Regions from separate parts of the Georgenia phoenicis genome, predicted to be linked through region 1. Evidence: riboswitches for the same ligand, from Rfam matches in the RefSeq annotation. Region 1 holds a riboswitch; each other region holds the start of a gene.
What was found. Region 1 has a riboswitch for S-adenosylmethionine ahead of AA0005_RS07030 (hypothetical protein). Riboswitches for the same ligand answer to the same signal wherever they lie in the genome.
Positions count from the first base shown of each region.

Region 2: it holds a riboswitch for S-adenosylmethionine, as region 1 does, so the genes downstream of both, AA0005_RS01130 (methylenetetrahydrofolate reductase) here and AA0005_RS07030 (hypothetical protein) in region 1, are expected to answer to the same signal.
Region 3: it holds a riboswitch for S-adenosylmethionine, as region 1 does, so the genes downstream of both, AA0005_RS02130 (methionine ABC transporter ATP-binding protein) here and AA0005_RS07030 (hypothetical protein) in region 1, are expected to answer to the same signal.

Region 1 covers NZ_CP154855.1:1,481,782-1,487,244, forward strand. The annotation lists gene AA0005_RS07025 (DUF222 domain-containing protein) at 1-1,497, opposite strand, end outside; SAM riboswitch class IV at 1,613-1,737, shown strand; gene AA0005_RS07030 (hypothetical protein) at 2,021-2,992, shown strand; gene AA0005_RS07035 (DegV family protein) at 3,019-3,912, shown strand; gene AA0005_RS07040 (ABC transporter ATP-binding protein) at 3,909-4,895, opposite strand; gene AA0005_RS07045 (ABC transporter ATP-binding protein) at 4,892-5,463, opposite strand, start outside.
Region 2 covers NZ_CP154855.1:215,435-220,897, forward strand. The annotation lists gene metE (5-methyltetrahydropteroyltriglutamate--homocysteine S-methyltransferase) at 1-1,975, opposite strand, end outside; gene AA0005_RS01130 (methylenetetrahydrofolate reductase) at 1,972-2,865, opposite strand; SAM riboswitch class I at 2,897-2,989, opposite strand; gene AA0005_RS01135 (DUF4287 domain-containing protein) at 3,092-3,640, shown strand; gene AA0005_RS01140 (tetratricopeptide repeat protein) at 3,717-4,175, opposite strand; gene AA0005_RS01145 (hypothetical protein) at 4,219-4,680, shown strand; gene AA0005_RS01150 (endonuclease/exonuclease/phosphatase family protein) at 4,868-5,463, opposite strand, start outside.
Region 3 covers NZ_CP154855.1:425,561-431,023, forward strand. The annotation lists gene AA0005_RS02120 (lysylphosphatidylglycerol synthase domain-containing protein) at 1-924, opposite strand, end outside; gene AA0005_RS02125 (CPBP family intramembrane glutamic endopeptidase) at 1,015-1,776, opposite strand; SAM riboswitch class I at 1,875-1,960, shown strand; gene AA0005_RS02130 (methionine ABC transporter ATP-binding protein) at 1,967-2,944, shown strand; gene AA0005_RS02135 (methionine ABC transporter permease) at 2,941-3,618, shown strand; gene AA0005_RS02140 (MetQ/NlpA family ABC transporter substrate-binding protein) at 3,642-4,487, shown strand; gene AA0005_RS02145 (heavy metal translocating P-type ATPase) at 4,570-5,463, opposite strand, start outside.

The DNA.
Region 1 (5,463 bases):
CTGCCAGGTTCCTGCGCTCATCGCCAGCGCACGGGCGACGTCCGGGGTGATGGGGCCGTAGCCCTCGAGCTCGGCGACCTCGGCCAGCGGGAGCGGGGGGTCGTCGGCAGGGCTGTCCCCTGGAGGGTCGTGGGCAGAGCTCGCCCCTGAGGCCTCGTCGGTGTCTTCGACGAGGTGCTCCCAGCACTCGCCGACGGCGGGGAAGGCTCCCTGCGTCTCCGGCGGGAGGACGAGGACCGACAGCGGCACGTCCACCCGGATGACGGCACGCCTGCCGCCGATGGTGCCGACCGGCATGTAGAACATCCGGAGGTAGTCGCTGACGGGCTGCAGGTCGGGTGTGCCGGTGGCGGCCGACGGGGTGTCGGGCACGGCGGCGTCGGTGCCGTCGTCCGTCTGAACGGCCCCGTCGTCGCCGTCGCCGCGCAGGGCGGCCACGCCGGCGCCGCCGACCTGCCCGTCCCCACCCGCCTCCGTGGCCGGCGCGGCACTCGGCTGCTGCGGCAGGCCGATGTAGCCCAGCTCCAACGCGGTGTGGCCCATGAGACCGAAGGCGTCGGCGCGGAGCTGGTCGATCGTGCGGCTGTCGCCGGCCGCCTTGGCACTGCGGGCCGCGGCCTCGAGGGCGAGGTCGAAGCCCGCTGCGTCCGTGGCGGGCAGGAACGCGTGGATCGAGGCCATGCCGTCGGGCAGCGGGCGCGGGTGGTCCACCCGCCGCTGCTCGCGTGCCCGGCGGTGCCGCTGGACCGCCCGGCTCGGGTCGATCGCGATGATCGCCTTCTCCACCGCCCGGGTGAGCTGCGCCGGAGACTGGTGCGGAGCGTCGGGCAGGACCACCCGCTGGACCTCCCACGCGACGTCCGCCGGCTGATCCGCGAGGCGACGCGTGAGCACCGCGGCCTTGACGGGGTCGATGAGGCCGGTGCGCAGCGCCGCGGCCGTCTGGTCGAGCTTGTCCCGGTAGAGGAAGGCGTCCCCCACCATGCGCCGCGCCGCGAAGCGGGTGATCCCCAGCCGCGGGGCGAGCTCGGCGGCCGCGCTGTCCGTGGCGATCTTGCCGCCCGGCAGGGGGTGGTGCGGGTTGACGCCCGGCCGGCCGGCCAGGGCTCCGCTGAGCTCGGTGGCTCGGGCCGTGGCCCAGGACGCCAGCCGCTGGTAGCCGGCGACCATCTCGACCAGGTCGTACAGGCCGACACCGCGTGGGGTCAGCGCCTCGAGTGCTGCAGCGAGACCCGGCCCCGGTGCCAGGGAGGTGAGCAGCCGGCCCAGCTCTGCGCCGTCGTCGTCCATCGTGGCGCGGTACCCGAGCGGGTCGGGAGGAAGAGGAGGGAGCTCGTCGGGGCCGTCGTCCTCGACGGGGATCTCCGTGGCCCAGCGCTCGTCCGGTCCGGCGCCCGGCGGGAGCGGGTCCGGCGGGAGGGGAGGCAGCTCGGCCGGGCCGTCGTCGAGCACGAGCCAGGGCGGGGGACCGGGCTGCTCAGCCTGTGTCGCTGCCATCTCGCTCACCTCCCTCGGTGCTCTCGACCTGATGACTCCACCGTATGACCGACCACTGACATTCCCCGTGGTGACGGTTGACACCTGAAGTGAGGCCCGGCTAGCGTCTGCCTCAGGTTCAGAGCACCAGTGCGCACATCGAGTGCGCTAAGCCCCGGCTTGCTGGTCGGCAACCCGCCACGTGCGGCGGGTGCCCCGGGTGATGACCTGGTCCCGTGACCGTCGGGACAACGGAGCGCACCGCGACGGTGCCAGCACGCGAAGGACGTACCAGGATGACCACGCACCTCAGCCCCCGGCAGATCACCAGCCGTAGCGGCAGCAGCATGTGCATGTGCGGTCGTCCGCGTATGTCGGCCTGACATACGAGAAGCGACGCCCTCGGCGCGAGCCGCGCTGACGCGTCACCCCTGATCCAGCCCCCGAGCCGCCGGCGAGTGACACGCCAGGCGCCGGACCCGGCGCATCAGGTCTCACGTCCTTCCCGCGCCCCCACGGCGCTGCGACCTCGATTGGTACTGCCATGACTGCTGCGTTCCTGCCCACCCGCACCACTGCCACGACCTCGACGACGGCGACCATCGCCCTGGATTTGTCCGGCCTCGGCGCCCCCGCCCACGACCGAGAGGCCGCCGCCGGTCTCCCGGCCGAGCAGGCGAACCTCGTGCGCCTCGCCTCCTACGCCCGCGCCGCCCACAAGGGCGGGGTCTCCTTCGTCACCCTCGGCGAGAACTTCCGCCTCCGCGCCGACGCCGCACCCCGCGCCAACGCCTGGCTCGACCCGGTCGTGGCCGCCCGCCGCATCAGCCCCAGCGCCGGCGGCACGGGCCTCGTGCCTACCGTGCAGCTGGGCCGCGCCGACTCGACCGTGGCCGCCGAGCTCGCACAGTTCAACCGCAAGAGCGGCTCGTGGGCCGGTCTGCAGGTGGCCCGCGGCGGCACCGCCCAGGTGACCGCGCTGCCGCAGCTCGGTGACCTCCTCGAGGACCTCGTCCGCAGCACCGCCGAGCGCTCGAGCCAGCGGCCCACCGTGGTCCTGCCGCTCGAGCAGGAGTCGGAGCTGCCCGCGGCCGCCGAGCTCGCCGACGTCGTCCGCCTCCGGGAGGCCGACCTGAGCTGGGCGCGGGAGCTGCGTTTTGCCGTCCGCTCCGCCGCGCGCGCCGCCGGCCGCGGCCCCGTCCGCGTGCTCGTCGACCTCCGCACGATCATCGCCGCCGACTACGAGTCCGCCCGCGCCCGCGCCGACCTCCTCACCGACATCGCCGGTGGCGACGAGGGCTGGGCGGGTGCGCTCGAGGCCGTCGGCACGGTGGGCGACGTCGTCGCGACCATCGAGCGGTGGCTCGAGGCGGGTGCGGCGGACGGTTTCGTCGTCCTGCCCGGCTCCATCCCCGCCGACGTCCAGCGGCTCCTGCGCGGGATCATCCCGGCGCTCCAGGCGCGCGGGCTGGTCGGCGTGGCAGGTGGGGCGGAGGCGCAGCCGGTCCCGGCCTGAGCGCGGGCGGATGCGATGATGGGCTGATGCCCGGCGTCGCGGTCCTCACCGACTCCACGGCCTCCCTGTCCCCGGCGACGGCGGAGCGTCTGGGGATCCGCGTGGTCCCGCTGCGCATCGTGCTCGACGGCGTGGACCACCCCGACGACGCCCTGAGCCGCGAGGAGCTCGCCGCTCACCTTCGTGGCGGCGGCACGGCGACGACGTCGCAACCCTCCCGGCAGGCGCTCACCGACGCGATGGAGGCTGCCGTCGACGACGGTGCCTCCGCCGTCGTGTGCCTGCACCTGTCGGCCGAGCTGTCGGGGACGGTGGCCCTCGCCCGGCTCGCCGCCGAGGAGGTGACCGAGCGGCGTGGCACGCCGGTGCACGTGGTCGACACGCGCACCGTGGGCGGTGGGACGGGGTTCGCCGCGGTCGCGGCCGCCGAGCGGGCAGCCGGCGGGGCGGACGTCGAGAGCGTCCTCGCGGCGGCGCGGGAGACTGCCGCCCGCAGCAGCGTCCTCTTCGCGGTGCCGGACCTGCGCCACCTCGCCCGCGGCGGGCGGATCGGCCCGGCACGCGCCTTCGTCGGCTCTGCGCTGGGCGTGCGTCCGATCCTCGCGCTGCGCGGCGGGTGTCTCGCCGTCACCGAGACGGCGCCGGGCGCTGCCCGCACGCGGCGCCGGATCGTCGAGCTCGCCGTGCGCGCCGCTGGTGGGCCGGGTGCCGCCACCCCGCGCGGCGACGGCGGGCCCGTCCGGGTGGCCGTCCACCACTTCGCCGACGCGGAGGCGGCCGACGCCCTCACCGCCGAGCTCGAGCAGCGGCTGGCGGAGACGGGCGCGCAGGTCACAAGCCTCGTCCGCAGCGAGGTGACCGCCGTCGTCGGGGCGCACACGGGCCCCGGCGTCGTGGGGGTCTCGCTCGCTCCGGCCTAACCGACGGGGACGCGCTCCCCGGCTCGCACGCAGTTGGACACGTGGCCCGGGCCGAGCGTCACGGTCGGCACGTGGTGGGCGCACTCCTCGACGGCGAGGGGGCAGCGGGTGCGGAAGACGCAGCCCGAGGGCGGGTCGACGGGGGAGGGGATGTCGCCCTCGAGGATGATCCGGCGGCGCTCGCGCTCGGCGACGGGGTCGTCCTTGGGGATCGCCGACATGAGCGCCTGCGTGTAGGGGTGCCCCGGCTCGGCGTAGATCTGCTCGCGTCCGGCGAGCTCCATGAGCCGGCCCAGGTACATCACCTGCACGCGGTGGCTCATGTGCTCCACGGCGGCGAGATCGTGGGAGATGAAGAGGTACGCGAGCCCGAGCTCGCGCTGCAGGTCCCGGAGCAGGTTCATGATCTGTGCCTGGACGGACACGTCGAGCGAGGCCGTCGCCTCGTCGAGGACGACGAGCGAGGGCTCCCCTGCAAGGGCGCGCGCGATCGAGACCCGCTGGCGCTGCCCGCCGGACAGCTCGTGCGGGTAGTGGTCGAGGAAGCGCTCGGGCAGCCCGACGAGGTCCATGAGCTCGGCCACCCGCCGGCCCCGGGCGGCGCCGCGGTGCAGCCCGTGGATCTCCAGCGGCTCCCGGACGGACTCCGCGACGGTGCGCCGCGGGTCGAGGGAGGCGAGCGGGTCCTGGAAGACCATCGCCGCCCGGCGGCGCAGCTGCCGCAGGCGCCGGCCGCGGGCCGCGAGCACGTCCTCACCGTCGAGCAGCACCCGCCCCGCGCTCGGCGTGACGAGACTGAGCAGCGCGTTCCCGATCGTCGACTTCCCACTGCCGGACTCGCCGACCAGGCCGAGCGTCTCGCCCCGGTCGAGGGTGAAGGAGACGTCCTCGACGGCGTGCACCCACTGGCGCCCCAGACCCCGCACCGCGGGGACGGGGAAACGGACCTGGAGCTCGCGCACCTCGAGCAGGGGCACCGTCATCTCGCCTCCCGGGGCGTCGTGTAGAAGGAGCGCACCCGGTGGCCCGGGGCCACCTCCCGCAGCTCCGGTCGTTGCGTGGCGCAGCGCTCGTCGCCGCGCACGGTGCACCGGTCCCAGAAGACGCAGCCCGGCGGCAGCGCGCGCGGGTCCGGTGGACTGCCCGGGATCGTCACGAGCTCCTCGTTGCCGGAGCCGAGCCGCGGCCGGGCGGCGAACAGCCCCTCGGTGTACGGGTGGGCGCGCTCCCGGAAGAGGGTGAGGACGTCGGCCTGCTCGAGTACCTGGCCGCCGTACATGACTGCCACGTGGTCGGCGAGACCACCGACGACGGCGAGGTCGTGGCTGATCCACACCGTCGCCGTGCCCAGCCGCTCCTGGAGGTGACGGACCGCGTCGAGGATCTGGGCCTGGATGGTGACGTCCAGCGCCGTCGTCGCCTCGTCGGCGATGAGGACCCTCGGCTCGCAGGCCAGCGCGATCGCGATCATCACGCGCTGGCGCATGCCTCCCGAGAGCTCGTGCGGGTAGGACCGCAGCCGCCGCTCGGGGTCCGGGATCCCGACGAGCT
Region 2 (5,463 bases), 1.3 Mb from region 1:
ACGCGGCCTGGTCCTCCCTCCGCAGCGGCAGCAGCTCGCGCAGCGCGGGCTCGTCCACCTGGATGATCCCGATGCCGGCCGCCTCGAGGTCGGCGACCTCGTCGCGCAGCGCGAGGGCCACCTGCGCCGCGGTGTCCGCGAGCGGCTGGTCGTCGCGCACGAAGGACCACGCGAGGATCGTCACCGGGCCGGTGAGCATGCCCTTGACCGGCTTGTCGGTGAGCGAGGCCGCGTGCCGGGACCACTCGACGGTGATGGGCGCGGGCCGGGCGACGTCACCCCAGAGGATCGAGGGCCGGGTGCAGCGCGTCCCGTAGGACTGGACCCAGCCGTTCTCGGTGACGGCGAAGCCCTCAAGGTTCTCCGCGAAGTACTGGACCATGTCGTTGCGCTCGGGCTCGCCGTGGACGAGGACGTCGAGGCCGAGCTCCTCCTGCAGCCGCACGACCCGCGCGATCTCCGCGCGCATCGCGGCGGTGTACTCCTCCGCGCTCAGCTCGCCGCGGCCGTACGCGGCCCGGGCCTTGCGGATCTCGACGGTCTGCGGGAAGGAGCCGATCGTCGTCGTCGGTAGCGGGGGCAGGTCGAGGACCTCGGCCTGCGCAGCGGCCCGCTCGGCGAAGGGCGCGCGCTGCCGGTCGGCGTCGGTGAGGGCGGCGACGCGGTCGCGGACGTCGGCCCGGCGCACGCCGGGGTGCTCGAGGCGGCTGCGACGGCGGTCGGCGGCGGCCACGAAGGCCTCCTTCGCCGCGTCGCGGCCCCGGGTGAGGGCCGTCGCGAGCGCGAGGACCTCCTCGACCTTCTGGTCGGCGAAGGCGAGCCAGCTGCTCAGCTGCGGGTCGAGCCCCGTCTCCGCGCCGACGTCGTAGGGGACGTGCTGGAGGGACGTCGAGGTGGCGACGCACAGGCCACCGTCACGGGCGGCGCCGGGCCGCAGCCCCGCCTCGAGCTCCTGGAGCCGCTCGAGCGCGCCGTCGAGGTCGGTGCGCCACACGTTGCGTCCGTCGACGACCCCCGCGACGACGACGGCGTCCCCCAGCTGCGAGAGCACCTCACCGGAGGGCGCCGCGCCACGGACGAGGTCGACGCCGACGGCCTCGACCCCGGCCCCGGCCAGGACCGGCAGCGCGTCCTCCGCCGGCCCGTAGGCGACGGGGACGAAGAGCGCGGGCCGTTCGGGGCGGGTCGTCTCGGCCGCGAGCACGGTGTAGGCCCGCTCGACGGCGGCGAGCACGCGCTCGCGCGGAACGTCCCAGTCGACGGCGAGCGCCGGCTCCTCGAGCTGCACCCACGGGGCGCCCGCGCCGCCCAGCGCGTGGAGCAGCTCGACGTAGGCCGGGAGCACGTCCTCGAGGCGGTCGAGCGGGGTGAAGCCCTCCGGCGGGGCGGCCGCGGGAGCGGCGCCGTCGGCGGGGTCGGCCTCGGCCACGGCCTTGCTCAGCAGGAGGAAGGTCACCGGCCCAAGGATGACGGGCCGGGTCGTCACGCCCTCGGCCGCCGCCTCGAGGAAGCAGCGCTGGACGCGGTCGTCGGCGAGGCGGAAGCGGGTCTGCGGGCTGATCTCCGGGACGAGGTAGTGGTAGTTCGTGTCGAACCACTTCGTCATCTCCAGCGGCGGCCGCTCCCCGGCTCCCCGGGCCAGGGTGAAGTAGCCGGGCAGGTCGAGGACGCCGTCGTCGTCGAGGAGGTGGGCGAAGCGGGGCGGGACGGCCCCGAGGGTGACGGCGGTGTCGAGCACCTGGTCGTAGAAGCTGAAGTCGGAGGGGATGGAGGCGTCGTCGGCGGCGAGGCCGAGGTCGACGAGGCGCGCGCGCTGGCGGCGGCGCAGCTCCGCGGCGGCGATCTGGAGGTCGTCGAGCTCGCTGCGGCCCGCCCAGAAGGACTCCACGGCCCGCTTGAGCTCGCGCCGTGGCCCGATCCGCGGGTAGCCGAGGATCGTGGCGGCGGGCAGCTGGGGTGCGGTCGGGTCGGTCATCGGGTGGTCCTCGGGCTCGTGGTGGACAGCGGGCGGCGCAGCCGTTCGACGACGTCGAGGGCCGGCCGGTACTGGTTGAAGGTGAACAGGTGAAGCCCGGGCGCGCCAGCGGAGACGACGTCCTCGACGAGCGCGACGGTCGCCTCGATGCCGACGCGGTGGCGCTCCTCGTCGTCGGCCGCGGCGGCGAGCCGCTCGAGGAGCGGCGCGGGCGCGGGGACGCCGGTGAGCTGGGCGAGGCGGGCGAGCCGGCGGGGGTCCGTCGTCGGGATGATGCCGGCGACGACGGGCAGGTACACGCCCACGGCGCGCGCCTCGCTGACGAGGTCGGCGTACGCGGCGGCGTCGTAGAACACCTGGGTGATGGCGAAGTCCGCGCCGGCCTCCTGCTTCTCCAGCAGGGCGGCGACGTCCTGGCCGCGGGTGTGGCTCGAGCCGGCCGGGTAGGCGGCGACGGCGACGCTGAGCACGCCCGTGGTTCCGAAGCGCTCGCGCTCGACCGCGCGGATGAGGGCGACGAGCTCGCTCGCACTGTTGAGCCCGTCGGGGCGCGGGACCCAGGTGTCGGTGCCGGCCGGCGGGTCGCCGCGCAGGGCGAGGAAGTCGCGCACGCCGTCGTCGACGAGCTCGGTGACGTAGCGCTCGAGCTCGGCGCGGGTTGCGTCGACGCAGGTGAGGTGAGCGATCGGGGTCACCGGTGTCTCGGCCAGGATGCGGCGCACGAGCGTGCGGGAGGCGTTCCGGGCGGAGCCGGAGGCTCCGTAGGTGACGGAGAAGAAGTCGGGGCCGGCGGCGGCCAGACGCTCGACCGTCTCCCACGCGGCCGCCTCACTGGCGGGCGTGCGCGGTGGGTAGAGCTCGAAGGACACGGTCGGTCGTCCACGCGGCACAGTCACGAGGCTAGCGGTGCTCAAGAGGTCTCTCCCATCGGACCTGGCGGAAGCACCCGCACCCGCGGACGGGGGGTTGCTGCGGCGTCGACGAGCCAGGACTCTCGGCCGCTCTGGATGGTGGGGCGATCGTCGTGGAGCGTCTGCTGCGTGGGCAAGGACCATCCGACATCCGAGACCTCCGGGCGCGGACGCGCTCGTCGGTGAGACGTCGTAGCGTGGGTCCATGGCCACCCGATGGCACGACGAGGCGATCGGCGCGGAGAAGGTCGCCCGTGCCACCGGCCGCTCCCGCGAGGAGTGGTACGCCCTGCTCGACACCGCCGGGGCCACCGGGTGGAAGCACAAGCAGATCGCGGAGTGGCTCGTCACCGAGCACGACGTCGACGGCTGGTGGGCCCAGAGCCTCACCGTGGGCTACGAGCAGGCGCGCGGGATGCGCCTACCCGGCCAGCGCCCGGACGGCACCTTCGACGCGAACGTGTCCAAGACGGTGGGGCGCGGCGCCGAGGAGGTCTTCGCCCACCTCGTCGACGACGCGCGGCGCGAGGAGTGGCTGCCGGGGTGGCGGGTGGTGAGCGCCAGCGCGTCCAAGCGGGCAAGGCTGACGAACGACGACGGCGCCCGCGTGGTCGTCGAGCTCGCCGCGGCGGGGGAGAAGGTGCGGGTGGCGGTGCAGCACGGGGGCCTGCCCGACCCGGACGCCGTGGCCGAGTGGAAGGACTTCTGGAGAGGGGCGCTCGGCCGCCTCGCCGCGAACGTCGCACCCGCCTGACCTACGCGGTTGTCCTCCGACCTCCCGCCATGGCGCACCTCCGGATGGGGTGAACCGGGGAGGTCACGCCTGGCGCTCACTCCGCGCGTGCGACCTCCAGGGCGCGCCTGCTGGAGGCCAGCAGGGACTCATCCGCGCCGGCCAGCTCGCGCAGCTCGAGGGCACGCGCGAACTGCTCCGCCGCCTCCTCCGGGCGCCCGGCCGTGAAGAGGACCTTGCCGAGGTGCTGGCGCATGACCGCCTCCCACGGGGTGCCCTCGCACTCCGCGACCAGCACGACGTAGTCCTTCCGAGCGGTCTCGAGGTCCCCGAGGTCGCGCGAGCAGTCCGCGAGCAGGGCGCGCACCCGCACTGTCCGCTCCCTGCCCCCGAGCAGCCGCGCGGCGTCGGCGGGCCGCCCGCACCACAGCGCCTCGACCGCGTCCCGGTGGGGGTCGTCCGCCAAGCCACGCCGGAACTCGGGAAGGTCGACGATCCGGGGCAGCTGCGTCGCACCGTCGATCACCCAGCCCCGTCCGCCCGGGAGATCACTCACCGGGCGACCGTACCGCGCCGGAGTGACCGGATAGCGTGGCGGGATGGGGAGACGCACGATCACCAGCGCCGCCGGCCTCGTCCTGCTCGCCGGCCTCGCCGCGGGCTGCGCCGACGCCGCGCCCAGCGACGCCGAGATCGACGAGTGGCTCGAGAGCCGGCCCCAGACCATGGCGGACGACGCCGTGGGAGCGATGTCCTCGGCGATCCACCCGGGCCCCGCGGCCGGCGAGCCGGCCGCCACCCTCAACCTCGGCCAGCCGGCGGACGTCACCGGCCTGCGGGTCGAAGGCCTGGGCGCGGAGAACCTGCTCGTCTCCGTCGCAGTGACGACGGCGGACGGGGAGGAGACGCTCGACCGGACGTTCGCCTGCGCGGACGACCCGCACGAGGAGGAGCTCACGGTACCGGGAGCGCAACGTGTGAGCGTCGAGGCCTTCACGGGCGACGACCACGTGGGCGCCGTCCACATCGAGGTCCTCGGCGAGAGCATCACCCCCGGCTGACCGGGCGACCCGCCGCCGACCTCCCCGGTTACCCTCCGACCTCCCTCCCACACGTGCGGGTGAGGTGAACAGGGGAGGTCACACCAGGCCGGGGCGGTAAGTGCGCTCTCGGCGATAAGTGCGCTCTCGGCGATAAGTGTGCTGTCGGCGGTAAGTGTGCTGTCGGCGCACACAGGGGCCCGGCGGGCTACTGGGGGGAGATCTGGGCGACGACGGCGCGGTGGTCGCTCTCGCCGACCTCGCGGACCGCGGCGGCGTCCACGGTGTAGGCGTCGCCGTCGACGAGGACGTGGTCGATCGGTGCACCGACCAGGCGTGGCTGATCCGCCGGCCAGGTGGCCACACCGCCGACGCCGCCCTCGACGGACGCGTCGACGCAGGAGCCGACGTCGCGCATCGGGGCGTGATCGAGGGTCGCGTTGAAGTCGCCGGCCACGATGACGCCCGGCTCGCTGCGGCAGGGCTCGGTCACGGCCTCGAGGTCGGCGCGCCACTTCTCCATCGCCCGTCCGGGCGCGTGGGGGCTGAAGGGGTGGACGGCCACGAGCACCGGCCCGGAGCCGTCGACCGGCTCCGCGCGGACCGCGCCGTGCGCCGTCTCGGGGGCCGGGGCCTCGGTGTACTCGCCCAGCTCGTCGCTGACGAGCAGCGCCGTCGAGCTGGAGTCCCACTCACCGGTGCGCTCGACGAAGAGCTGGTAGGAACCACCGTCGCGGGAGACCAGCCCCTGGGCGATCCTCCGGGCGCTGTCCTCGGAGGTCTCGGGCAGCACGAGCACGTCCG
Region 3 (5,463 bases), 1.1 Mb from region 1:
CACGTCCGGCACGATCGAGTCGCTCCCGCGGGAGGAGCCGGGCCAGGTGGGCACGCCGTCGGGGCTCTCGACCTCCCCGGGGCGCTCGGTGAAGCCGATGGGGGAGGAGGTCGTGACGGTCCACGCGCCGACGTCCCCCTCGACGGGGTCCAGGCGCACGACCTTCACCGGGTCGAGGCCGGCCCGCCGGACGCCCTGGACCAGGGCGATGCCCTCGGCGCGCTCGTTGATGACGCCGACGGCGTAGCGCCCGGCCAGCCCGACGGCGCGGCCGATGAGGACGGTGACGACCGCCCCCGGGAGGGTGAGCGCGCCGCGGATGACGGTGAGCGCGAGGACGACCCACAGGAGGTTCCACGACCACCGCACCGTGGGCCGGTGCGCGCGGGTGCCGACGGTGGTGAGCAGCGCGGCGAGCGCCGCGACGAGCGGGTTCATCGCGACGACGGCGTCGCCCTCGGAGGTGATCGTCAGCCCGACGGACAGCGCGGTGGGCCCGTAGGTGTCGAGCAGGAGGACCGCGCCCAGGGTGACTGCCCCGGCGACGGCGGCGGCCGCGAGCGCCTCGAGGACGGCTCGCCACCGGCGGCGGACGAGCTGCATGGCGATGACGAAGAGCGGCAGGATGAAGGTAGCGACACCCTCGAGGACGGTGACCGGCAGCAGGAGGATCTCGCGCAGCACGAGGGCGACCGCGGACTGGACGTCCTCGGTCACGCCGATCGCGGTCGCGTGCGCGTAGACCGCGAGGAGGAGGACGACGGCGATCCCGAGCGCCGAGAGGACGAGCTCGAGGACGTCACGGGGGCGGCGGACGCGGGTGGCCGGTGCGTCGACGAGCAGCACCTTCCGGCGCGGTGCCTCCCGTCCCTGGGCCGCGAGGCGGGTGGGCGCGGGCATGGCGTCACCCGGCCGATCGGTCATGCGCCCGAGTCTAGGGGCTGACCCCCGCCGCTCCCCGGAACCGACCGGTGTGCGATCAGCCCTACCTGACGCCGAGGGCGGCGAGCAGCCCTACCTGACGCCGAGGGCGGCGAGCAGCTCGGCCGGCAGGAGGGCGTAGCCGACGAAGGCGACGACGTCGAGCAGGGTGTGGGCGACGACGAGCGGCATGGTCCGCCGTCGGCGGCGGTAGTACTCGGCGAAGACCACGCCCATGGCGACGTTCGCCAGCCCCGGCCCGATGCCCTGGTAGAGGTGGTAGGTCCCGCGCAGCAGGGCGCTCGCGGTGACGACCGCCGGGGCACGCCAGCCGAGCTGCTCGAGGCGCTCGACGAGGTAGCCGGCCGCGACGACCTCCTCGACCAGGGCGTTCTTCAGCGCCGCGAGGACGAGGACGGGCACCGCCCACCAGTGCTGGTCGAGGGTCGCGGCCTGGACCTCGACCGTGAGGCCCAGCGCGCGGCCGAGGGCGTACAGGCCGAGACCGGGGATGCCGATGAGGGCCGCCAGCCCGGTGCCGACGGCGAGGTCCCGGCCGGGGCGGGCCAGGTCGAGCCCGATGCGGGCGGTGGCGCGGCGGCCCGGCTCGCTGAGGAGGAACAGCGCGAGCGCCACGGGCACGACCGCGAAGCCGAGGCTGAGCAGCTGGTAGGTGAGGTCGAGGTAGGGGCGCGCCGAGCGGGAGGGGTTGAGCGCCGTGGCCTGGTCCCGCAGCGGGGTGTCCGCGGTGAGCCGGGCGGCGAGGTTGACGACGGCGTAGAGGGCGGACTGGCCCAGCGACAGGCCCAGGACGATCCACACCTCGGCCCGCAGCCGGCGGGGCGTCGTCTCCATGGGGCGGTTATAGCAGCCGTGGTCCTGCGCGAGCGGGGCTCGCATCTCGCATGGTGGACATCGGTGGGTCCCTGGGAGGCGCCGACCCTACGGTGGCGCCACCATCCAGAGCAGCCGAGAGACCTGGCTCGTCGACGCTGCAGCAACCCGCTCCAACGGGTGCTCCCGCCAGGACCGATGGAGGAATCCCGTGATCAGTCTGACCGGCCTGCGCAAGGTCTACCCCGGCCGGGGTGGCCAGGAGGTCGTCGCGCTCGACGGGATCGATCTCGAGGTGCCGCGCGGCGCCGTCCACGGGATCGTCGGCGAGTCCGGCGCCGGGAAGTCGACGCTCATCCGCTGCCTCACCGCCCTCGAGCGGCCCACATCCGGCACGGTCGCCATCGACGGGGTCGCGCTCAGCGGCCTCGGCGAGCGCGAGCTGCGCCGCCAGCGCCGGCGCATCGGCATGGTCTTCCAGCACGTCAACCTCCTCGAGGCGCGCACGGCGGCGCAGAACGTCGCCTACCCGCTGCGGGTGGCCGGCGTCCCGCGCGCCGAGCGGCAGGAGCGGGTGCGTGAGCTGCTCGAGCTCGTCGGCCTCGCCGGGCGCGGCGACGCCTACCCCGCCCAGCTGTCCGGCGGGCAGAAGCAGCGCGTGGGCATCGCCCGGGCGCTCGCCGCCGAGCCGGCCGTCCTGCTGTGCGACGAGCCCACCTCGGCCCTCGACTCCGACACCACCCGCCAGATCCTCGGGCTCATCCGCGACGTCCGGGACCGGCTGGGCATCACCGTCCTCATCATCACCCACGAGATGTCCGTGGTGCGCGAGGTCTGCGACTCGGTGACGCTCCTCGACCGCGGCCGTGTGGCGCAGACCGGCGCGATCGCCGAGGTCGCGGGGGAGCACGGCTCCCGTCTCGCCCGCGCCCTCGTCTCCCTGCCCCCGGAGCCACCCGCCACCGGCCGGGTCACCCTCGAGGTGTCCTTCGCCGGCGAGGTGCCCGCCGGGCGGGTGCTCGCCGCCGTCGCCGCCCTCGAGGACGTCGACGTCTCCTCCGGCACCATCGAGACCCTCGCCGGCAGCCGGGTCGGCCGGCTGCGCGTCGTCGTCCCCGCGGGGGTGGCGGCCGACGCCGTGACCCGGCTGCGCGCCGTCGGCGTCCACGTCGAGGAGGTGGCGGCATGAGCTGGTTCCAGGACGCGCTCGACAACCGGGTCATCACCGAGCAGCTGCCCGAGGCCACCCTCGAGACCATCTACATGAGCGGGCTGTCCTCCCTGCTCACCGTGCTCCTCGGCCTGCCGCTCGGGCTCGCGCTCGTCGCGACGTCTCCCGGGGGCCTGCGTCCCAGCCGCGTCGTCAACGCGGCGCTCGCCGTCGTCGTCAACGTCGGGCGCTCCTTCCCCTTCATCATCCTCATGATCGCGATCCTCCCGCTGACGCGGCTGCTCACCGGCACCACCTTCGGGTGGCAGTCGGCGGTCGTCCCGCTGACCCTCGGCGCGATCCCCTTCTTCGCGCGGCTCGTCGAGACGGCCGTGCGGGACGTCAACGCCGGGAAGGTGGAGGCGGCGCAGATGGTCGGCGCCTCCCGGCTCGCGATCGTCGGCGGGGTGCTCGTGCGCGAGGCGCTGCCCGCGATCGTCGGCGGCATCACCGTCACGGTCATCACCCTCATCGGCTACTCCGCGATGGCTGGCGCGCTCGGCGCCGGCGGCCTCGGCGCCCTGGCCATCAACCACGGCTACAACCGCTTCCAGACCGACGTCATGGTCGTGACCGTCGTCGTGATCATCGTCCTCGTCCAGCTTGTCCAGATGCTCGGTGACCGGGTCGCGCGACTCGTCGACCACCGCTGAGCGTCCCCACGAAAGGAACCCCCATGACCTCCACCCGCACCGCGCGGCTCGCCGTCCTCGCCGGCGTCGCCGCCCTCACCCTCGCCGCCTGCGGCGACGCCGCCGACGACAGCGCTGAGGAGACCCCGGCCGCCGAGGGGGAGGTGACGACGATCGTCGTCGGCGCCAGCCCGACGCCGCACGCCGAGATCCTCGAGTTCGTCCAGGACAACCTCGCCGAGGACGCCGGCTTCACCCTCGAGACCGTCGAGTACACCGACTACGTCCAGCCCAACGTCCAGCTCGCCGAGGGCGAGCTCGACGCGAACTTCTTCCAGCACCTGCCCTACTTCGAGGCCGAGGTGGAGGAGAAGGGCTACGACTTCACCGCGTTCGAGGGCGTCCACATCGAGCCCTACGGCGTCTACTCCGACACCCTCACCTCGCTCGACGAGCTGCCCGACGGCGCCCAGGTGGGCGTGCCCAACGACCCGGCCAACCAGGCCCGAGCGCTGCAGCTGCTCGCCGCCGAGGGGCTGTTCACCCTGGCCGAGGACGTCGAGGACCCGACGATCTTCGACGTCGCGGACAACCCGAAGAACATCGAGCTCGCCGAGCTCGAGGCCGCCCAGCTGGTCCGCAGCCTCCAGGACTTCGACGCCGCCGTCATCAACGGCAACTACGCCCTCGAGGCGGACCTCAACCCGGCCGAGGACGCGATCGTCCTCGAGTCCGGCGAGGGCAACCCCTACGCCAACCTCCTCGCCGTGCGCACCGAGGACGCCGAGAGCGAGGCGATCCTCGCCCTGGACGAGGCGCTGCACTCCGACGAGGTCCGCGACTTCATCACCGAGCGCTGGCCCGCCGGCGAGATCATCGCCGCCTTCTGACAGGCGGCGCCCTCGCCCCTCACGCCGACAGCAGAGTTGTTCCAGGAACAACTCTGCTGTCGGCGCTTTGTGCCGCGGCTAGCTAGCCCGCGCGGCGGAGGCGGAGGGAGTTGCCGACGACGATGACCGAGCTGGCCGCCATCGCGGCACCGGCGATCATCGGGTTGAGCAGCCCCAGCGCCGCCAGCGGGATGGCCGCGACGTTGTAGGCGAAGGCCCAGAACAGGTTCTGCTTGATCACCCGCAGGGTCGCGCGGGAGACGGCGATCGACGTCGGGGCGGCGCGGAGGTCGCCCGTGACGAGCGTGATGTCGCTGGCCTCGATCGCGACGTCCGTGCCGGTGCCCATCGCCAGGCCCAGGCCCTGCTGCCCGGCCTGCGCGAGGGCCGCGGCGTCGTTGACGCCGTCGCCCACCATCGCGACGACCCGGCCCTCGCGCTGGAGCCGGGCGACGACGTCGAGCTTGTCCTCGGGCAGCACCTCGGCGATGACGTCCTCGGCCGGGATCCAGACCTCGCGGGCCACGGCCTCGGCGGTGGCCCGGTTGTCCCCGGTGAGGAGCATCGGCCGCACGCCCAGCTCCCGGAGCCGGGCCACCGCCTCGGCGGAGGTCGCCTTGACGGTGTCGCGGACGGCGAGGACGCCGCGGGCGGTCCCGTCCCACGCGACGACGACGGCGGTCGCCCCGGTCCGCTCGGCGTCCCGGTGGTCCCGGGTCACGCCGTCGGGCACGGTGACGCCCTGCTCGGTGAGCCAGGCGGGGCGGCCGACGAGGACGGTGCGGCCCTCGACGGTCCCGCCGACCCCGCGGCCGGCGTGGTTGGCAAAGCCGATGACCTCGGGGAGGTCGCCGAGCTCGGCGCGCGCACCGGCGGCGACGGCCTGCGCGATGGGGTGCTCGCTGGCGGCCTCGACCGCGCCGGCCAGGCGCAGCACCTCGGCGCGGTCCCCGGTGACGTCGGCGAGCTCCATGCG